4 regions of the Streptomyces sp. NPDC031379 genome follow, and region 2 is predicted to be linked to each of the others. Evidence: riboswitches for the same ligand, from Rfam matches in the RefSeq annotation. Region 2 holds a riboswitch; each other region holds the start of a gene.
The links. A riboswitch is a leader RNA that binds a small molecule or an ion and turns the genes downstream of it on or off. The one in region 2 is predicted to bind cobalamin.

Region 1: another riboswitch for cobalamin. It lies ahead of ACZ5CW_RS02825 (ribonucleoside-diphosphate reductase subunit alpha); the one in region 2 lies ahead of ACZ5CW_RS25050 (cobalamin biosynthesis protein).
Region 3: another riboswitch for cobalamin. It lies ahead of metE (5-methyltetrahydropteroyltriglutamate--homocysteine S-methyltransferase); the one in region 2 lies ahead of ACZ5CW_RS25050 (cobalamin biosynthesis protein).
Region 4: another riboswitch for cobalamin. It lies ahead of nicT (Nickel transporter NicT); the one in region 2 lies ahead of ACZ5CW_RS25050 (cobalamin biosynthesis protein).

What each region holds. Positions count from the first base shown of each region.
Region 1 covers NZ_JBVIIT010000002.1:4,929-9,289, forward strand. Annotated here, with positions in the region: gene ACZ5CW_RS02820 (NACHT domain-containing protein) at 1-1,753, opposite strand, end outside; cobalamin riboswitch at 1,953-2,076, shown strand; gene ACZ5CW_RS02825 (ribonucleoside-diphosphate reductase subunit alpha) at 2,200-4,361, shown strand, end outside.
Region 2 covers NZ_JBVIIT010000018.1:63,869-68,229, forward strand. Annotated here, with positions in the region: gene ACZ5CW_RS25035 (lysozyme) at 1-56, shown strand, start outside; gene ACZ5CW_RS25040 (inorganic phosphate transporter) at 145-1,398, shown strand; gene ACZ5CW_RS25045 (hypothetical protein) at 1,429-1,656, shown strand; cobalamin riboswitch at 1,801-1,942, shown strand; gene ACZ5CW_RS25050 (cobalamin biosynthesis protein) at 2,041-2,985, shown strand; gene ACZ5CW_RS25055 (cobyric acid synthase) at 3,002-4,361, shown strand, end outside.
Region 3 covers NZ_JBVIIT010000030.1:30,267-34,627, forward strand. Annotated here, with positions in the region: gene metE (5-methyltetrahydropteroyltriglutamate--homocysteine S-methyltransferase) at 1-1,622, opposite strand, end outside; cobalamin riboswitch at 1,777-1,995, opposite strand; gene ACZ5CW_RS34565 (GAF and ANTAR domain-containing protein) at 2,219-2,908, shown strand; gene meaB (methylmalonyl Co-A mutase-associated GTPase MeaB) at 2,913-3,917, opposite strand; gene scpA (methylmalonyl-CoA mutase) at 3,924-4,361, opposite strand, start outside.
Region 4 covers NZ_JBVIIT010000027.1:93,011-97,371, forward strand. Annotated here, with positions in the region: gene ACZ5CW_RS33265 (glycosyltransferase family 2 protein) at 32-925, opposite strand; gene nicT (Nickel transporter NicT) at 1,096-2,205, opposite strand; cobalamin riboswitch at 2,233-2,420, opposite strand; gene ACZ5CW_RS33275 (ArsR/SmtB family transcription factor) at 2,500-2,856, shown strand; gene ACZ5CW_RS33280 (hypothetical protein) at 3,006-3,422, shown strand; gene ACZ5CW_RS33285 (hypothetical protein) at 3,526-3,753, opposite strand; gene ACZ5CW_RS33290 (hypothetical protein) at 3,836-4,282, opposite strand; gene ACZ5CW_RS33295 (hypothetical protein) at 4,299-4,361, opposite strand, start outside.

The DNA.
Region 1 (4,361 bases), on a different contig from region 2:
GCAACTCCCTGCTGGGTCCCGGTGGTTGCAGCGCCTGCTGGACCAGCTCGCCGGCGCCGCGCTCGCCCAGGCGGTACAGCGCGCGGTGGCCGAAGTACGCCTGGATGATGCTGTGCGGGAAGCGGACCTTCTGCTCGAAGCCCTCCACCAGCTTCAGCTTGTCGGCCTGGGCCGCGAAGCGGGCGAGGACGGCGTGGCACTGGACCGGGTTCCCCTCCCTCAGCCGCTTGCCCACCTCCGGACTCACCCGGTCGCAGAGCAGGCCCCAGATCTGCTGCCGGTGCCACTCGGAGGAGGCGTCCCCCCGCTTGCCGTTCGGGGTGAAGCCGCGCTGTTCCCAGGCACGTCCGGCACGGGCCCGCGCCCGCCGGGCCGGGCCGGGCCGGACGTCCGGGCCCAGCAGCTCTGCGAAGCCGACCTCCAGTTTGTCCTGGAGCAGTCCGATGCAGGCCAGGGCCGAGACCACCTCCAGGGTGTCGCCGCGCTCCTGCGGACCGAGCGCCACGTCGTCGCGGAGCCGTCCCTCCAGCAGGGCGTGCTCCCACGTCTCCAGCAGCCACAGCCGCAGCTGGCTGCGGTCCTCGCTGCGGGTGTCCAGCCGTCGCGGATCCCTGCGGCGGTCGCGTTCCAGGGCGCCGTGGTGGTGCAGCTCCCGGGCGATCTGCAGGTAGATGGGCGACTCGGTCATCTCCGCCGTCTCCACGATCCAGTCGATGCGCCGCTCGTCCGTCTCCGGCACTCTCGACTCGACGAAGCGCAATGCCTCCTCCTCGCTGAGCGGTTCCAGCTCCACGATGGCGGCGGGGGTGCTCTCCAGCGGGCTGTGCGGCCGGGAGGCGATGACGAGGGGCAGCCGCTCCTGATAGGCGCGTTCGATGGCCTTGCGGATGATGTTGTCCCGGTCCTCCTGGAGCCCCGGGTCGAGGACGGCCTCCTCCAGGCCGTCGGCGATGACGACCACCTTGTCGTCGGCGATCAGCTGCTGCCAGACCCGCTCGGTCTTGGTGCGCGCCAGGATGCCGTGGGGCGCCTCCTCGGCGAAACGTCGCTGGGCCATGCGCTCGAAGTTCAGGTCGGGGCCGGTGGCGTCCCGCAGCCGGATCGGCACGGGCACGGCACGCTGCCGGGCCAGCATCTCGGTGAGCCGTACCAGTACGGCCGTCTTGCCGACCCCCACCCCGCCGACGAGCAGATACGGTCTGCGCGTGTCACGGCTGCGCAACCGCTGGGCGATGACCTCGGCGACCTCCTCCCGGCCGACGATCTCGGCGGTGTCCGGTCCGGCGGTGACCACCAGGTCCTGCGGGCGTCTGCGTGCCTTCGCCAGGTAGCGGTGCTTGGTCCAGGCGTACCAGCAGAACAGGAAGCAGGTGGCGGCGAGCGAGGCGGTGAGGACGGGACCCAGGACGCGGAAGAAGGCGTCGTCGAACGCCGGGTTGTCCTTGCGCCAGTCCTCGAAGCCGGTCGTCTTCGCGTCGGAGAACCAGAGGTACAGGCCTTCTCCGGCCCAGGCGAGCAGCGCGAGCGCGGCGACGGTCCAGACGATCCTGGTGGCGTTGGTGTAGGAGAACCATCTGCGCCACTTCTTGGGCCGGGTGGTGTCCTGGCGGGCTTCCCAACGGACCGTCATGCCGTGCCAGTAGCCGAGACAGAGCCGGTGGCCCCGGCGTCCCAACCCCCTCAGCGGTAGGGTCGCCATGGGTGCGCTGCGCGGCCGCTCCTTGCCCGGCGGGTGACGGACGACCTTCGGCATCGTGCACTCTCCTCCTGTGCCTGCTCGGGACGGAGGACCCCTGGACGCCGACGCCTACTTCCATGGAAGCACTCCCGGCGCGCCCCGCAACCCGGCCCGCGGCCAGGCCCGCGGGCCACGGAAGTTGACCCTCTGAAGCCGCCGCACCACGCAACAGACACAACATGTGGGGGTGACACGGCAGCCCAGCACTAGATGTATGCTCATCCTCGCTGTCGCCGCAGGGGAATCCGGTGCGAATCCGGAACTGTCCCGCAACGGTGTACTTGCGTGCATCCGCACGCCCGTTCAGTCCGAGGACCTGCCGGCAGCGCGCCCGGCCGTCCGGTCCGGGTGCCTTGAGACGTCCGGGCCTCGTGGAGTGGGCCGGTGGACGCGACGCCGTGCGCGCTCGTGGCTGCCCCTGCCCTCCGCCAGGCCCCGTGCCGAGCGAGGGAGAGCCCCACGTGACCATCGCGCCAGCCGATCCGGCTTCAGTCAGCGAGCTGAAGACCGACGGTCCCGGTGCCGCGCTGCTGCGGACCCTGACCGAGCTGACCGCCGACCTCCCCGACGCCGACCCCGGCCGGGTCGCCGCCGCCGCGCTGCGGGGCCGGTCCGCGAGGGCCGACGAGGCGGAGTTGCGCGAGCTGGCCACGGAGGCGGCCGCGGGCCTGATCTCCGAGGACCCCGCCTACTCCAGGCTGGCCGCCCGGCTGCTGACCCTGGCCATCCGGGACGAGGCCGCCTCGCAGGGCGTGCGGTCCTTCACCGAGTCCGTCGCCGTGGGGCACCGGGAGGGTCTCATCGCGGACCGGACCGCCGAGTTCGTGCGGCTGCACGCCGAGCGGCTCGACGCGCTGATCGACCCGCAGGCCGACGACCGCTTCGGTTATTTCGGGCTGCGCACCCTGCACAGCCGCTACCTGCTGCGGCACCCGATCACCCGCAAGGTCGTCGAGACGCCCCAGCACTTCATGCTGCGCGTGGCCGGCGGACTCGCGGAGGACGACACCACCCGCTCGGTGGACGAGGTCGCGGCGCTCTACGGGCTCATGAGCCGCCTCGACTACCTGCCCTCCTCCCCCACCCTCTTCAACTCCGGTACCCGGCACCCGCAGATGTCGTCCTGCTACCTGCTCGACTCCCCGCTGGACGAGCTGGACTCCATCTACGACCGCTACCACCAGGTCGCCCGCCTCTCCAAGCACGCCGGCGGCATCGGTCTGTCGTACTCCCGGATCCGTTCGCGCGGTTCGCTGATCCGCGGCACCAACGGGCACTCCAACGGCATCGTCCCGTTCCTGAAGACCCTGGACGCCTCGGTGGCCGCCGTGAACCAGGGCGGCCGGCGCAAGGGCGCGGCCGCGGTGTACCTGGAGACCTGGCACTCCGACATCGAGGAGTTCCTGGAGCTGCGCGACAACACCGGTGAGGACGCCCGGCGTACGCACAACCTGAACCTCGCGCACTGGATCCCGGACGAGTTCATGCGCCGGGTCAACGCCGACGAGCAGTGGTCGCTGTTCTCCCCGGCGGACGTGCCGGAGCTGGTGGACCTGTGGGGCGAGGAGTTCGACGCCGCCTACCGCAAGGCGGAGGCGAACGGCCTCGCGAAGAAGACGATCCCGGCCCGCGACCTGTACGGCCGCATGATGCGCACCCTCGCGCAGACCGGCAACGGCTGGATGACCTTCAAGGACGCCGCCAACCGCACGGCGAACCAGACGGCGACCGCCGGCCATGTCGTCCACTCCTCCAACCTCTGCACGGAGATCCTGGAGGTCACGGACGACGGGGAGACGGCGGTCTGCAACCTGGGCTCGGTCAACCTCGGCGCCTTCGTGACGGCAGACGACATCGACTGGGAGCGGCTGGACGAGACGGTCCGCACGGCCGTCACCTTCCTCGACCGGGTCGTGGACATCAACTTCTACCCGACCGAGCAGGCGGGCCGCTCGAACGCCAAGTGGCGCCCCGTCGGCCTCGGCGCGATGGGGCTGCAGGACGTCTTCTTCAAGCTGCGCCTGCCTTTCGGCTCCCCCGAGGCGAAGGCCCTGTCCACCCGGATCGCCGAGCGCATCATGCTCGCCGCGTACGAGGCCTCGGCCGACCTCGCCGAGCGCAACGGCCCGCTGCCGGCCTGGGAGAAGACCCGTACGGCCCAGGGTGTCCTGCACCCCGACCACTACGGCGTCGAGTTCACCTGGCCGGAGCGCTGGGCGGCGCTGCGGACGCGGATCGCCGCGGTCGGCATGCGCAACTCCCTGCTCCTCGCCATCGCCCCGACCGCCACCATCGCCTCCATCGCGGGCGTGTACGAGTGCATCGAGCCGCAGGTGTCCAATCTGTTCAAGCGCGAGACGCTGTCGGGCGAGTTCCTCCAGGTCAACTCGTACCTGGTGCACGACCTGAAGGAGCTGGGCGTCTGGGACGCCCGTACCCGGGAGGCGCTGCGCGACTCCAACGGCTCGGTGCAGGACTTCGCGTGGATCCCCGAGGACGTACGGGCGCTGTACCGCACCGCGTGGGAGATCCCGCAGCGCGGCCTGATCGACATGGCCGCGGCCCGGACCCCGTTCCTGGACCAGGCGCAGTCGCTGAACCTGTTCATGGAGACGCCGACCAT
Region 2 (4,361 bases):
GTCAAGGGGCGCCTGGGTCGGCGGAGACAAACGGAACCTCTCCCGCGCGTTACTGACACCCCCGTGCCCGACTCAGTTCATCTTCCGTTCACCCAGGTTGCCTACGTTCGACCAGCCAATGACCTCGAACGATTGCCTGGGTAAATGGAAAGCTTCTCGCTGATCCTCGCGATTGTGGTGGTGACCGCACTCGCGTTCGATTTCACGAACGGTTTCCACGACACCGCGAACGCGATGGCCACCACCATCTCCACAGGCGCTCTGAAGCCCAAGATCGCGGTGACCATGTCCGCCGTCCTCAATCTTGGGGGCGCCTTCCTCTCGGTGGAGGTCGCCAACACGATCTCCAAGGGTCTCGTCGACGAGACCGGCATCCGTCCCGAGGTCATCTTCGCCGCCCTGGTCGGCGCGATCCTCTGGAACCTGCTGACCTGGCTGGTGGGCCTCCCCTCCAGCTCCTCCCACGCCCTGATGGGCGGCCTGGTCGGCGCCACCGTCGCCTCCGCGGGCTTCGGCGCCGTCCACGGTGACGTCCTGGTCACCAAGGTGCTGCTGCCGGCGGTCGCCGCGCCGATCGTGGCGGGCCTCGCGTCACTGCTGGCCACCCGTTTCTCCTACGGCATCGGCGGCACGGCCGACGGCGAGGCCACCCGCAAGGGCTACCGCGCCGGCCAGATCGCCTCCGCCGGCCTGGTCTCCCTCGCCCACGGCACCAACGACGCCCAGAAGACGATGGGCATCATCACCCTCGCCCTCATCGCGGGCGGCTCCCTCGCCCCCGGCTCGAACCCTCCCACCTGGGTGATCCTCTCCGCCGGCCTGGCGATCGCGCTCGGCACCTACATCGGCGGCTGGCGCATCATCCGCACCATGGGCAAGGGCCTGACCGACCTGGAGCCGCGCCAGGGCTTCGCCGCCCAGACCAGCGCCGCGACCGCCATCCTGGCCTCCTCCCACCTCGGCTTCTCCCTCTCCACCACCCATGTCGTCTCGGGCTCGGTGATGGGCGCCGGTCTGGGCCGCAAGGGCGGTGTGGTCCGCTGGTCCACCGCGACCCGCATGTTCGCCGCCTGGGCGCTGACCCTGCCGGCCGCCGCCCTGGTGGGCGCGGGCGCCGAGTCCGTCACCGACCTGGGTGACTGGGGCACCGCCGCCGTCGCCGTCTTCCTGATCGCCGCCAGCGCCGCGATCTGGAAGATCTCCCGCCGCGAGGTCGTCGACCACACCAACGTCGTCACCGAGACCGAGGAGCCGGCCGGCGTGGTGACCACCGCCATCGCCGCCGTGACCCCGCCCCCGGTGGGCACGGTCACCGAGGGCCTGACGGCCACCATCCCCGCCCCCGTCGCCGAACCGGCCCCCGCCGCCCCGGCGGCCCCGCCGGCCGCCGCGGTCTGACCCCGAGCACTCGTTCACCAAGGAAGCATCATGAAGATCGACTGGGCGGCCCTCGGTTCCGTCTTCGGCGTCAGCCTCGTGTTCACGGTGGGCCTGGTGGCCCTGTTCACCCTCGGCATCAACGGTCTGTCGCGGCGCGAGAAGGCCGCGGCCCAGGGCGGCTCCGCGACCCTCGCCGTCACCGGCGCCTACGTCTGCTTCGCGGCCTGCGCGGCGGCGGTGGCGTACGGCATCTACCTGATCGTCGGCAAGGCCTGACCCGGCGTCCGTCGGCGCAGGCCTGACCGAGCACTCCGAGGCTCCCCTCCAGCTGTTGCGAAGGGGAGCCTCTGGCATGCCCGCCCGCCCCACGGTGTGGGGATCGGCACACTCTCCCCACGCAGGTCAACAGCAAGTTGACGGCCGTTCCGGGCGCGTGGTGGACTGCCCAGGCCATGTACGGCGGCAAGAGAGGAAGCCGGTGCGAATCCGGCGCGGTCCCGCCACTGTGACCGGGGAAGAACCCCCGGGAGCCAGGAACTCTCACCGCCGAATCTCGTCGAACCAGGGCGCGGACACCCTGAGTGAGGACCTAGATCGCCATGCTCGGCTGCCGAAGGACCCGTACCAGGCCCGCTCCTGTACCCACGGCCGGCTGAGCCGATGGGTGCCGATCGCTCCTACGCGTACGGCGCCGCCGCCGGTCTTCTCGGTGACCTGCTCCTCGGCGATCCACGCCGGGGGCACCCGGTCGCCGCGTTCGGCCGGGCGGCCGCGGCCGTGGAACGCGTGTTGTGGCACGACCACCGCGGCTGGGGCGCCCTGCACACCGCCGTGTGCGCCGGTGGCGCCGCCGCGCTCGGCGCGCTGGCGGCACGCGCCGTACGCCCCTCCCCCGCCGCCTCCGCCGCGCTGACCGCCGCCGCCACGTGGGCGGTCGTCGGCGGCACCTCGCTCGCCCGGGAGGCCCGCACCATCGGGCGTGCCCTGGAGGCCGGGGACGTCGAGGCGGCCCGCGCCCGGCTGCCCCATCTGTGCGGCCGCGACCCGCAGGCGCTGGACGCCGACGGGATCGCCCGGGCCGTGGTCGAGTCGGTCGCCGAGAACACCTCCGACGCGGTCGTGGGCGCGCTGGTGTGGGGTGCCGTGGGCGGGGTGCCGGGGCTGCTCGGGTTCCGTGCGGTCAACACCCTCGACGCGATGGTCGGTCACAAGTCCCGCCGGTTCCGGCGCTTCGGCTGGGCCTCCGCCCGCCTCGACGACCTCGCCGGCTGGCCGGGGGCCCGGCTGACCGCCGTCCTCGCCGTGTGCGCCGGCCCCGATCCGCGGGGTGCCGCACGAGCCTGGCGGGCCGACGCGTCCCGGCACCCGAGCCCGAACGCCGGGCCCGTGGAGGCCTCCTTCGCGGGCGCCCTCGGGGTGCGCCTGGGCGGGACGCTCTCCTACGGCGGCCGGGTCGAACACCGCCCCGTGCTGGGCGGGGAAGCCGGGCGGGCCGTCGAGGTGACCGACATCGACCGGGCCGTGCGGCTCTCCCGCCGCGTCGGCCTGCTCGCGCTCGGCGTCACGGTCGCCGCGCGCCGACTCGTGAAGGGACGTGGGAAGTGAACGGGGGGCATGGGAAGTGAACGGGGGTCTCCTCGTCGCCGGCACCACCTCCGACGCCGGCAAGAGCGTCGTGACGGCCGGGATCTGCCGGTGGCTGGTGCGGCAGGGTGTGAAGGTCGCGCCGTTCAAGGCGCAGAACATGTCCCTCAACTCGTTCGTGACGAGGGAGGGCGCGGAGATCGGGCGGGCGCAGGCGATGCAGGCGCAGGCCTGCCGGGTCGAGCCGACCGCGCTGATGAACCCGGTGCTGCTCAAGCCCGGTGGCGAGCAGAGCAGCCAGGTGGTGCTGCTGGGCAAGCCGGTGGGCGAGATGAGCGCGCGCGGGTACCACGGTGGGCGGCAGCAGCGGCTGCTCGGCACCGTGCTGGAGTGCCTGGCCGAGTTGCGGGGCACGTATGACGCGGTGATCTGTGAGGGGGCGGGGAGCCCGGCCGAGATCAACCTGCGACGGACCGACATCGTCAACATGGGCATCGCCCGGGGCGCGGGGCTGCCCGTGCTGGTGGTGGGGGACATCGACCGCGGGGGCGTCTTCGCCTCCTTCTTCGGCACGGTCGCCCTGCTCTCGCCCGAGGACCAGGAACGGGTCGCCGGGTTCCTGGTGAACAAGTTCCGGGGCGATGTCTCCCTGCTGGAACCGGGGCTGGACATGCTCCAGGGCCTCACCGGGCGGCGGACGTACGGCGTGCTGCCGTTCCGGCACGGGCTCGGCATCGACGAGGAGGACGGGCTGCGGGTGTCGCTGCGCGGGACCGTCCGGGAGTCCACCGTCGCTCCCCCGGTCGGCGAGGACGTGCTGCGGGTCGCCGTGTGCGCGATCCCGCTCATGTCCAACTTCACGGACGTGGACGCGCTGGCCGCCGAACCGGGGGTCGTGGTGCGCTTCGTGGACCGTCCGGAGGAGCTGGCGGACGCCGATCTCGTCGTCGTGCCGGGGACCCGGGGCACCGTCCGGGCGCTGGAGTGGCTGCGGGAGCGGGGACTCGCGCGGGCCATCGTCAGGAGGGCGCACGAGGGCAGGCCCGTCCTCGGCATCTGCGGCGGCTTCCAGATCCTCGGCGAGCACATCGAGGACGAGGTCGAGAGCCGTCGCGGGGACGTCGAGGGGCTCGGCGTCCTGCCGGTCCGGGTGCGGTTCGCCCGCGAGAAGACGCTCACCCGGCCCGTCGGGGAAGCCCTCGGCGAGCACGTCGAAGGGTACGAGATCCATCACGGGGTCGCCGAAGTGACCGGTGGCGATGCCTTCCTGGACGGCTGCCGGGTCGGCCAGACCTGGGGCACCCACTGGCACGGCTCCCTGGAGTCGGACGGTTTCCGGCGGGCCTTCCTGCGCGAGGTGGCCGCCGCCGCGGGCCGCCGCTTCGTGCCGGCCCCGG
Region 3 (4,361 bases), on a different contig from region 2:
ACGTCGCCGGCGAGGATCGGCGGGCGGACGTAACGGGTGCCGTAGGACTGGACCCAGCCGTGCCGGGTGGCGAGGTAGCCCGTGAGCTGCTCGGCGAAGTACTGGACCATGTCGTTGCGTTCGGCCTCCCCGTGCACCAGAACGTCCAGTCCGGCCTTCTCCTGGAAGGCGATCACCTCCTGGATCTCCGCCCGGATGCGGTCCTCGTAGCCGGCCGTGTCGATCCGTCCCGCGCGCAGGTCGGCCCGGGCGGTGCGCAGTTCGCCGGTCTGCGGGAAGGAGCCGATGGTGGTCGTGGGCAGCAGCGGCAGGCGCAGCTGGGCCCGCTGGGCGGCGGCCCGCTCGGGGTAGGGCTGGGAGCGGCGGGCGTCCGCCTCGGTGACGGCTGCGGTACGGGCGCGGACGGCGGGGTCGCGGGTGAGGGGTGAGGTCGCGCGGGAGGCCAGGTCGGCCCGGTTCGCCGCCAGTTCCGCGGTGATCGCGGCGGTGCCGTGGGACAGGCCCTTGGCGAGCGTGACGATCTCGGCGGTCTTCTGCCGGGCGAAGGCGAGCCAGCGCCGGATCTGCGGCTCGATGTCCCGCTCAGCCGCCGCGTCGAGGGGGACGTGCAGCAGGGAGCAGGAGGCGGACACGTCGACCCGGTCGGCCAGGCCGAGCAGGGTGCCGAGGGTGGCGAGGGACCTCCCCAGGTCGTTCACCCAGACGTTGCGGCCGCTGACCACGCCGGCGACCAGCCGCTTGCCGGGCAGTCCGCCGACGGCGGCGAGCGCGTCGAGGTGGGCGGCGGCCGTCTCCGTGAAGTCCAGGGCGAGCCCTTCGACCGGCGCCTTGGCGAGCATCGGCAGGGCCTCGCCGAGGCGGTCGAAGTAGGAGGCGACCAGCAGTTTGGGCCGGTCCGTGAGGGTGCCGAGGCCGTGGTAGGCGCGGGCCGCGGCGTTCAGCTCGGCCGGGGTGCGGTCCTGGACCAGCGCGGGCTCGTCGAGCTGGACCCACTCCGCGCCGGCCGCGCGCAGGTCGGCGAGCACCTCGGCATAGACGGGCAGCAGCCGGTCGAGCAGGGTGAGCGGGTCGAAGCCGCCGGCCACGCCGGGGGCGGGCTTGGACAGCAGGAGGTAGGTGACGGGGCCCACGAGGACCGGCCGGGGCGTGAGCCCCAGGGCGAGGGCTTCCCCCAGTTCGGCGACCTGCTTGGCGGAGTCGGCCGTGAAGACGGTGTCCGGGCCCAGCTCCGGGACGAGATAGTGGTAGTTGGTGTCGAACCACTTGGTCATCTCCAGCGGCGCCGCGTCCTGGGTGCCGCGGGCCATCGCGAAGTACCCGGCGAGCGGGTCGGCGGCGACGGCCTCCCGGTGGCGTGCGGGGATCGCGCCGACCATGACGGTGGTGTCCAGGACATGGTCGTAGTACGAGAAGTCGCCGGTCGGGACCTCGTCGAGGCCGGCCTCGGCCAGCTGCCGCCAGTTGGCGCGGCGCAGTTCGGCCGCGGTCCGCCGGAGGGCGTCGGCGCCGACACGGCCCTGCCAGTAGCCCTCGACGGCCTTCTTCAGTTCCCGGCCCTGCCCCTGTCGGGGGTAGCCGTACACGGTGGCCCGTGCTGCCGCGGCTGCGGACGTGGTGGTCACGGAGATCTCCTTCGCGAGATGAATCCCTGAGATCCCGGGGACGGGACGAGAGCGCGAAGGGGTGACGTACCGGACGGCGGCGGCCCACGGCCGTTCCGTGCGGTGGTGTACGCCGACCCGCCCTCGAGGTCACCGGGATGTCCGCGTACGAGTGTTCGCACGCGGGCAGTTGGCAGGTCTTCGGACTCGCGGGCACGTCCTCACGAATGGAGGACACCTACTGGCCGTCGCTTCCCAGGCCCTCTCGGGCCCAGTGCGTATGACGGCGGTCGTTCCCGCTCACCGCTGCGGGGCAGTCCCGGATTCCCACCGGGTTCCCTCTTGCGACGCTCCCGCCTGGCGGACGGGGCGAACCAGCTGCACGGGTCAGCCTAGCGGGTGATGCCCGGTCGTGGCCGGGTATGCGCAACCCGGACCCGGCGCGGGCGGCCCGGCAGCCTCGTCCGGGCGGTTGCGCCGCCCTTCCGCCGCGCCGCGGGGCGGTCGAGCCGCGCGTCGTCGGCGCGGTGGGCGGATGCGATGGTAGGGAGTGGGCAGGAGACGGTGGGGAGTGGGCAGGCGACGTGGTGGACGGCGGCCGGGACTCAGGAGGCGCGATGGACTGGCGCACGTTCGCCGAACAGCTGGCGGCCTTTGCGCGCGACCTGCTGGCGCAGGACTCGGTGACCGCCACCCTGGAGCGGATCACCGCCTCCGCCACCCGGCTCGTCGCCGGCTGTGACGCGGCCGGCATCCTCATCCTGCACGGAAAGGGCGCGCGGACCCTCGCCCCGACCCACCAGCTCGTGATCGACAGCGACCGGCTGCAGGAACGCCTGCGAGAAGGCCCCTGCTTCGACGCGGCCCGCCGGCAGCAGGAGGAGCGGGTGTTCCGGATCGCCGACTTCCGGACCGAGCAGCCGCGCTGGCCCGCCTACGTGACCCGGGCCCGGGAGCTGGGCCTCGGCAGCATGATGGGCTTCCTGCTCTTCACCGAGGACGAGGACCTCGGCGCGCTGAACCTGTACTCCCGCAGCCCGGGCGCGTTCACCGAGGTCAGTGAGACGGCCGGCTGGCTGCTCGCCTCGCACGCCGCGGTCGCCTTCTCCAGCGCCCGCACGCACGCCCAGATGGAGGAGGCCGTCGCCACCCGGCACGTGATCGGGGAGGCCATGGGCATCCTCATGGGCAGCCACCGGCTCACCGAGGACCAGGCCTTCGACGTGCTGCGCCGCTACTCCCAGGAGCACAACGTCAAACTCCGGGAGGTGGCCCGCCGGATCTGCGAACACGGCGGGCCGAACTGACCCCTCAGGCGCCGGCCGGGGGAGTCGTACGCCCCTCGAACGCCGCCAGGATGCGCTCCGCGGCCAGCGTCGCGGTCAACCGGCCCTCCCGGACCTGCCCTTCCAGGTCCGGCGCGGCCTCGCGCACCGCCGGGTCGGCGTGCAGCCGGCCGAGCAGTTCGTCGCGGACCATCGCCCAGGTCCAGCCGACCTGCTGGTCCCGCCGCTTGGCGGCGAGCCGCCCGGTGGAGTCGAGCAGCGTACGGTGCTGCTCCAGCCGCTCCCACACCGTGTCCAGGCCGGTCGACTCCCGGGCGCTGCAGTGCAGCACCGGGGGCGTCCAGAAGGCGTCCTTGCCGTGCATCAGGCGCAGCGCCCCGGCCAGTTCCCGGGCGGCGGCCCGCGCGTCGCGCTCGTGCGGACCGTCCGCCTTGTTGACGGCGATCACGTCGGCCAGCTCCAGGACGCCCTTCTTGATGCCCTGCAGCTGGTCTCCGGTGCGCGCCAGGGTCAGCAGCAGGAAGGAGTCGACCATGTCGGCGACCGCGGTCTCCGACTGGCCGACGCCGACGGTCTCCACGAGGACCACGTCGTAGCCCGCCGCCTCCATGACCACCATCGACTCCCGGGTGGCCTTCGCGACCCCGCCCAGCGTGCCCGCGCTGGGGGAGGGCCGGACGAAGGCGTCCGGGTCCACCGCGAGCCGCTCCATCCGGGTCTTGTCGCCCAGGATCGAGCCGCCGGTACGGGTCGAGGAGGGGTCCACGGCGAGGACCGCCACCCGGTGGCCCAGCGAGGTCAGCAGGGTGCCGAACGCGTCGATGAACGTCGACTTGCCGACGCCCGGCACTCCGCTGATGCCGATCCGCCGCGCCCGGCCGCTGTGCGGGAGCAGCTCGGTGAGCAACTCCTGCGCCAGCGCCCGGTGCTGCGGACGGGTGGACTCCACGAGCGTGATGGCGCGGGCCACCAGGGCCCGCTTGCCGTCGAGCACACCCTTCACATACGTGTCGAGATCGATCGCGGCCATCGGGCTCTACAGGTCGTGGCCGAGGTCGGCCGACAGCCGCTGCACCAGGTCGTACGCCGCGTCCGGGATCACCGTCCCGGGCGGGAACACGGCCGTGGCGCCCATCTCCAGCAGGGTCGGCACGTCCTGCGGCGGGATCACCCCGCCGACCACGATCATGATGTCCTCGCGGCCCTCCTCGGCGAGCTGCTCGCGCAGCGCCGGGACGAGCGTGAGGTGACCGGCGGCCAGCGACGACACGCCGACCACGTGCACGTCCGCCTCGACCGCCTGCCGGGCGACCTCCTCCGGCGTCTGGAACAGGGGGCCGACGTCGACGTCGAAGCCGAGGTCGGCGAAGGCGGTCGCGATCACCTTCTGGCCGCGGTCGTGGCCGTCCTGGCCCATCTTGGCGACCAGGATGCGCGGCCGGCGCCCCTCGGCCTCCTCGAAGGCGTCCACCAG
Region 4 (4,361 bases), on a different contig from region 2:
GTGTTCAGGCGCCGAAGCCCCCGCGCGTGACTCAGATCACCGGCGGCCGTCCGAGCCGGGTGAGCCGCCACACCGTCCGCCAGCGCATCGGCCGCCGCTCGCCCGCCGGCTCCCGCACCCCTTCCAGGAACCCGCCGAACCATGCCTTCAGCCCCGCCGGCGAGCGGGTGCGGGCGAGGGTGAGCAGCGTCCACGCCGCCAGGTGCACCGCGGCGAGCGGCAGGGGCAGCCGGCGCCGCACGAGCCAGACACGGTTGCGGGCGTTGACCCGGTAGTAGATGGCGTGCCGGGCCGGTGACGTCTTGGGGTGCCGGAGCAGCAGCTCGGGGGCGTACAGGATCTTCCAGCCGGCGTCGGCGGCCCGCCAGGCGAGGTCGGTCTCCTCGTGCGCGAAGAAGAACTCCGCCGGCCAGTCCCCGGTCTCGGCCAGCATCGCCATGCGCAGGGCGTGCCCGCCGCCGAGGAACCCGGTGACGTACCCCCCGCGCATCGGGTCCGACTTCCCCACCCGGGGCACGTGCCGCTGCTGGGTCTCGCCGTGCTCGTCGGCGATCCGGAAACCGACGATGCCGAGGCGGGGGTCGGCGGCGTACAGGTCCCGTACGCGCCGCAGCACGTCGGCGTCGACGAGCAGCCCGTCGTCGTCCAGCTCCACGACGACGTCGACGTCCCCGTACTTCCGCAGCCGCGCGAGGGCGACGTTCCGGCCGCCCGGGCAGCCGAGGTTCTCCTCCACGTCGATGGTGGTGACCTCGCCGGGCAGCGAGAGCCGGTGGGCGAACTCGGGCAGCCGGCAGCCGTTTCCGACGATGACGATGCGGGCCGGAGCGAGGTCCTGCTTGGCCACGGACTCCAGCAGGGCGTCGACCTCGGCGGGCCGGTTGCCCATGGTCACCACGGCGACGGCGATCCTCGGCTCCACCACGTCCCTCACCCCATCCGGCCGACGGCGGCGCCGCGCCTCGACCGCGCGGCGCCCGCCGTTCACCAAGATGTTGCCTCACGTCCGCGGGTTCATCTGACGCCACTTCACTTTGCGGCACCTTTGCTCCGGTTTTGTCCGCGGCGAAGGAGCGGCCTCGCGGGCCGGTCCCCTCAGCTCGTGTCGGTGGCGCGGACGGCCCAGCGCTCCTCGACCTTGGCGAGGCGCCAGTACCCGATGGCCACGGCCCACACGACCACGAACAGGCCGACGATGACGTAGCCCACGTTGTCCAGGTCCAGGGCTGCGATCCAGTCCGTGACGCCGTCGTGCAGACCGAGCTTGTCGTGCAGCACGCCGACCAGCTCGATCGTGCCGACGAAGAAGGCCACCGCGATGGACAGGCCGGTGATGGTGAGGTTGTAGAACACCTTCCGCACCGGGTTGGAGAAGGCCCACTGGTAGGCGAAGTTCATGAACGTGCCGTCGAGGGTGTCGAACAGGCTCATGCCGGCCGCGAACAGCAGCGGCAGGCACAGCACGGCGTACCACGGGAGACCGGCGGCGGCCCCGTTGCCGGCCAGGGCGAGGAGCAGGACCTCCGTCGTGGTGTCGAAGCCGATGCCGAAGAGGAAGCCGAGCGGGAACATCTGGCCGGGGCGGCGGATGGACTTGGTGAGCCGGCCGAGGACACGGTTCATGAAGCCGCGGGAGTCGAGGTGGGCCTCAAGCTCCGCCTCGTCGTAGTGCCCGGCGCGCATCGCCTTGAACACCCGCAGAATGCCGAAGAGCGCGACCAGGTTGAGGGCGGCGATGAGGTACAGGAAGCTGCCGGAGACCGTGGTGCCGACGGTGCCGAGGACCTGGTGGGTCCGCGAGCCGTCGTTCATCAGGGTGCCGGCGAGCTTCGCGCCGCCGGCGACCAGCGCGGCCATGACGACCACCACGCTGGAGTGCCCCAGCGCGAACCAGAAGCCCACCGACACCGGCCGCTTGCCGTCGGCCATCAGCTTGCGGGTGGTGTTGTCGATCGCCGCGATGTGGTCCGCGTCGAAGGCGTGCCGCATGCCCAGCGTGTACGCCGTGATGCCGAGGCCGAGACCGAACGCCTTGGTGCCGACCTCGTAGTGACGGGGGATCACGAGCAGGAACAGGATGCCGAACGCGACCACGTGCAGGGCGACGATCACGGCCAGGAGACCCGCGGTACGGACGGTGTCCTCGCGGCGCCAGCGGAAGGACGGGGCGGCGGCCGTTTCGGGCACGCCTTCGGACACGGTCATGCGTTCACGCTCCAGCACCTCGTGGATCAGCTTCGTGATGCCGTGGCCGGTCTCCTGGCTGACGGGTCGACGCGCCCGCCCCTGCCTTCCCGGCCGTGCGGCCAGTGGCGTGTAGGGGGCGGGAACTTCCCGATCACAGTGGCGAGGGCCGCTCCGGATTGAGCCCCTGAGGGCTGTCACCGGTCTTCCCGAACACCACGGCCCGCTCACACTAGGCGGCGGTGGGTAGCGGCTGCAAGGCTGCACAACTGAACAGATATGGAGGCCAGGGCCGCCGGCTGCGATGATGGGGCCATGCATCTCGTCCCCGTGGAACGTGCCGGGCAGCGCACCATCGACGGCCATCGGGTCTGCGACGCCATCGCCGCCGTAGGCGAGCCGGAGCGGGTACGCGCCTGGGCCGACCGCTTCTCGCTGCTCTCCGATCCCGGACGCCTGTCCCTGCTGCTCGCGCTCCACGAGGCCGGCCCGATCGCCGTCTCCGACCTCGCCGTCGCCACCGGGATGAGGGACACCGCCGTCTCCCAGGCGCTGCGCCTGCTGCGGGCCGCGGGCGTCGTCGAGGGCCGCAAGGACGGCCGCGTCGTGCGCTACCGACTGGTCGACGAATCGATCTCCGAACTGCTGAAGCACTGCGCCGCACGCGACTGACACGCCACCGGCCACCGCGGGCAGCCGGGCCCCACCCCCCTGGGGGCACAACCACCCTTCTATAGAGTGACCATGACTGATCGTCACCGCTGCCGGTGAAACGAAGCAGCGTCTCGGCGATCCGCAGTACACGGAAACAGGGGAACCACATGGGCCTGATACACAAGCGCGTCGGCACGATCCTCGGCATGGGCGCGATGCTCGTCGGCGCGGCGCTCACCACCGGGGCCGGCACCGCCAGCGCCATGGACCCGGACGGGTCGTACACCATCACCATCCACAACTCCAAGGGAACGGTGATCGGGTACGCCCGCTGGAACGCCGACCCGCAGCCCGCCCCGAACATCCCGGGCGACGCCCTCATCGCCAAGGACGTCTACGCCGACGGCCTGGGCATCCAGGCGGAACTCAGCAACGGCCGCGTCGCCTCCACCCTGGGCCACGACTCCCCCTACACGAAGATCGTCCCCGGCAACCTCCCCGAGGGCACGGCGTACAAGCTGCGGGGATGCATCGTGACCAGCACCTACCGGGAGTGCTCGCCCTGGCACGACGTCCGCGCCTGAGCCGCGAGCCGAGAAGACCCCGGGCCGGATGTGATCCGACCTGGGGTCTCCATGGAACCGCTTTCGGGGCCAGGTGCACGCGACCTGTCCGTGAAGCCGGATTCTAGTAGAAGAGAATCAGGCCCCCGATGGCGGTAAATATGACTTCTCCGGCCTGCTGGGGAGGGTTTGCGTTGGCGACGGCGACGGCCTGCTCGGGGTTGGCGTAAATTCCGTTCCAACGCCAGCGCTGTCCCTCGGCGAGAGCTGCTGAGCGCGTCTTGAAGGCGATGCCTTCCTCTACAGTCAGAATCCTGTCGAGGGGGACCTGCTCATTGCCTTTACCGGTCATGGCACTACACACTCCTTCGTCGCTGATCGCGAACCATAGGGGGGCGCCTCTCCCGGACCGAGCGAGGCGCCATTCATGCGAGTCACCCTTCGGGCTGCAGGGACAGCTTCCGGTTGCGCCACCAGCCCCACACGGTGATGCGGTTGAGTCCCTTACGGCGCCGGGCACAGCTTCCGCACTCAGGGATGCGTGCCCGGCGCGTGATGGCCGATATCACGTCACCCAGGCCGACCGCACCCTTCCACCCGTGGCCGGCGCCGAGCGAAGGCAGCTGCCTTTCGAGGTTTTCCCAGGCCACGGACATACCCGGAACGAGTTCGATGAGTTTTTTTTCCTCACCGCTCATGATTTCCACGTCCGGGTGTGCGAGGAGCTTTTCGGCAACCTCTCCGTCGGCGATCCCGACGTACGCGATCTGGCTGCCGCGAACGATGATCGCGTCAGGAACATCGTATTTCAGCGCCGGCAGTCCATCTCTTCCCGCTCGCTGTTCGACCGGCACGGTCAGCCAGTGAATGACGGTTCTCACGTCGCGATCTCCCGTGTCACGTGTGGCAGCATCCGGTGACCATGCTGCACAGCCAGCCGCAATCGCACGCCACGCAGGC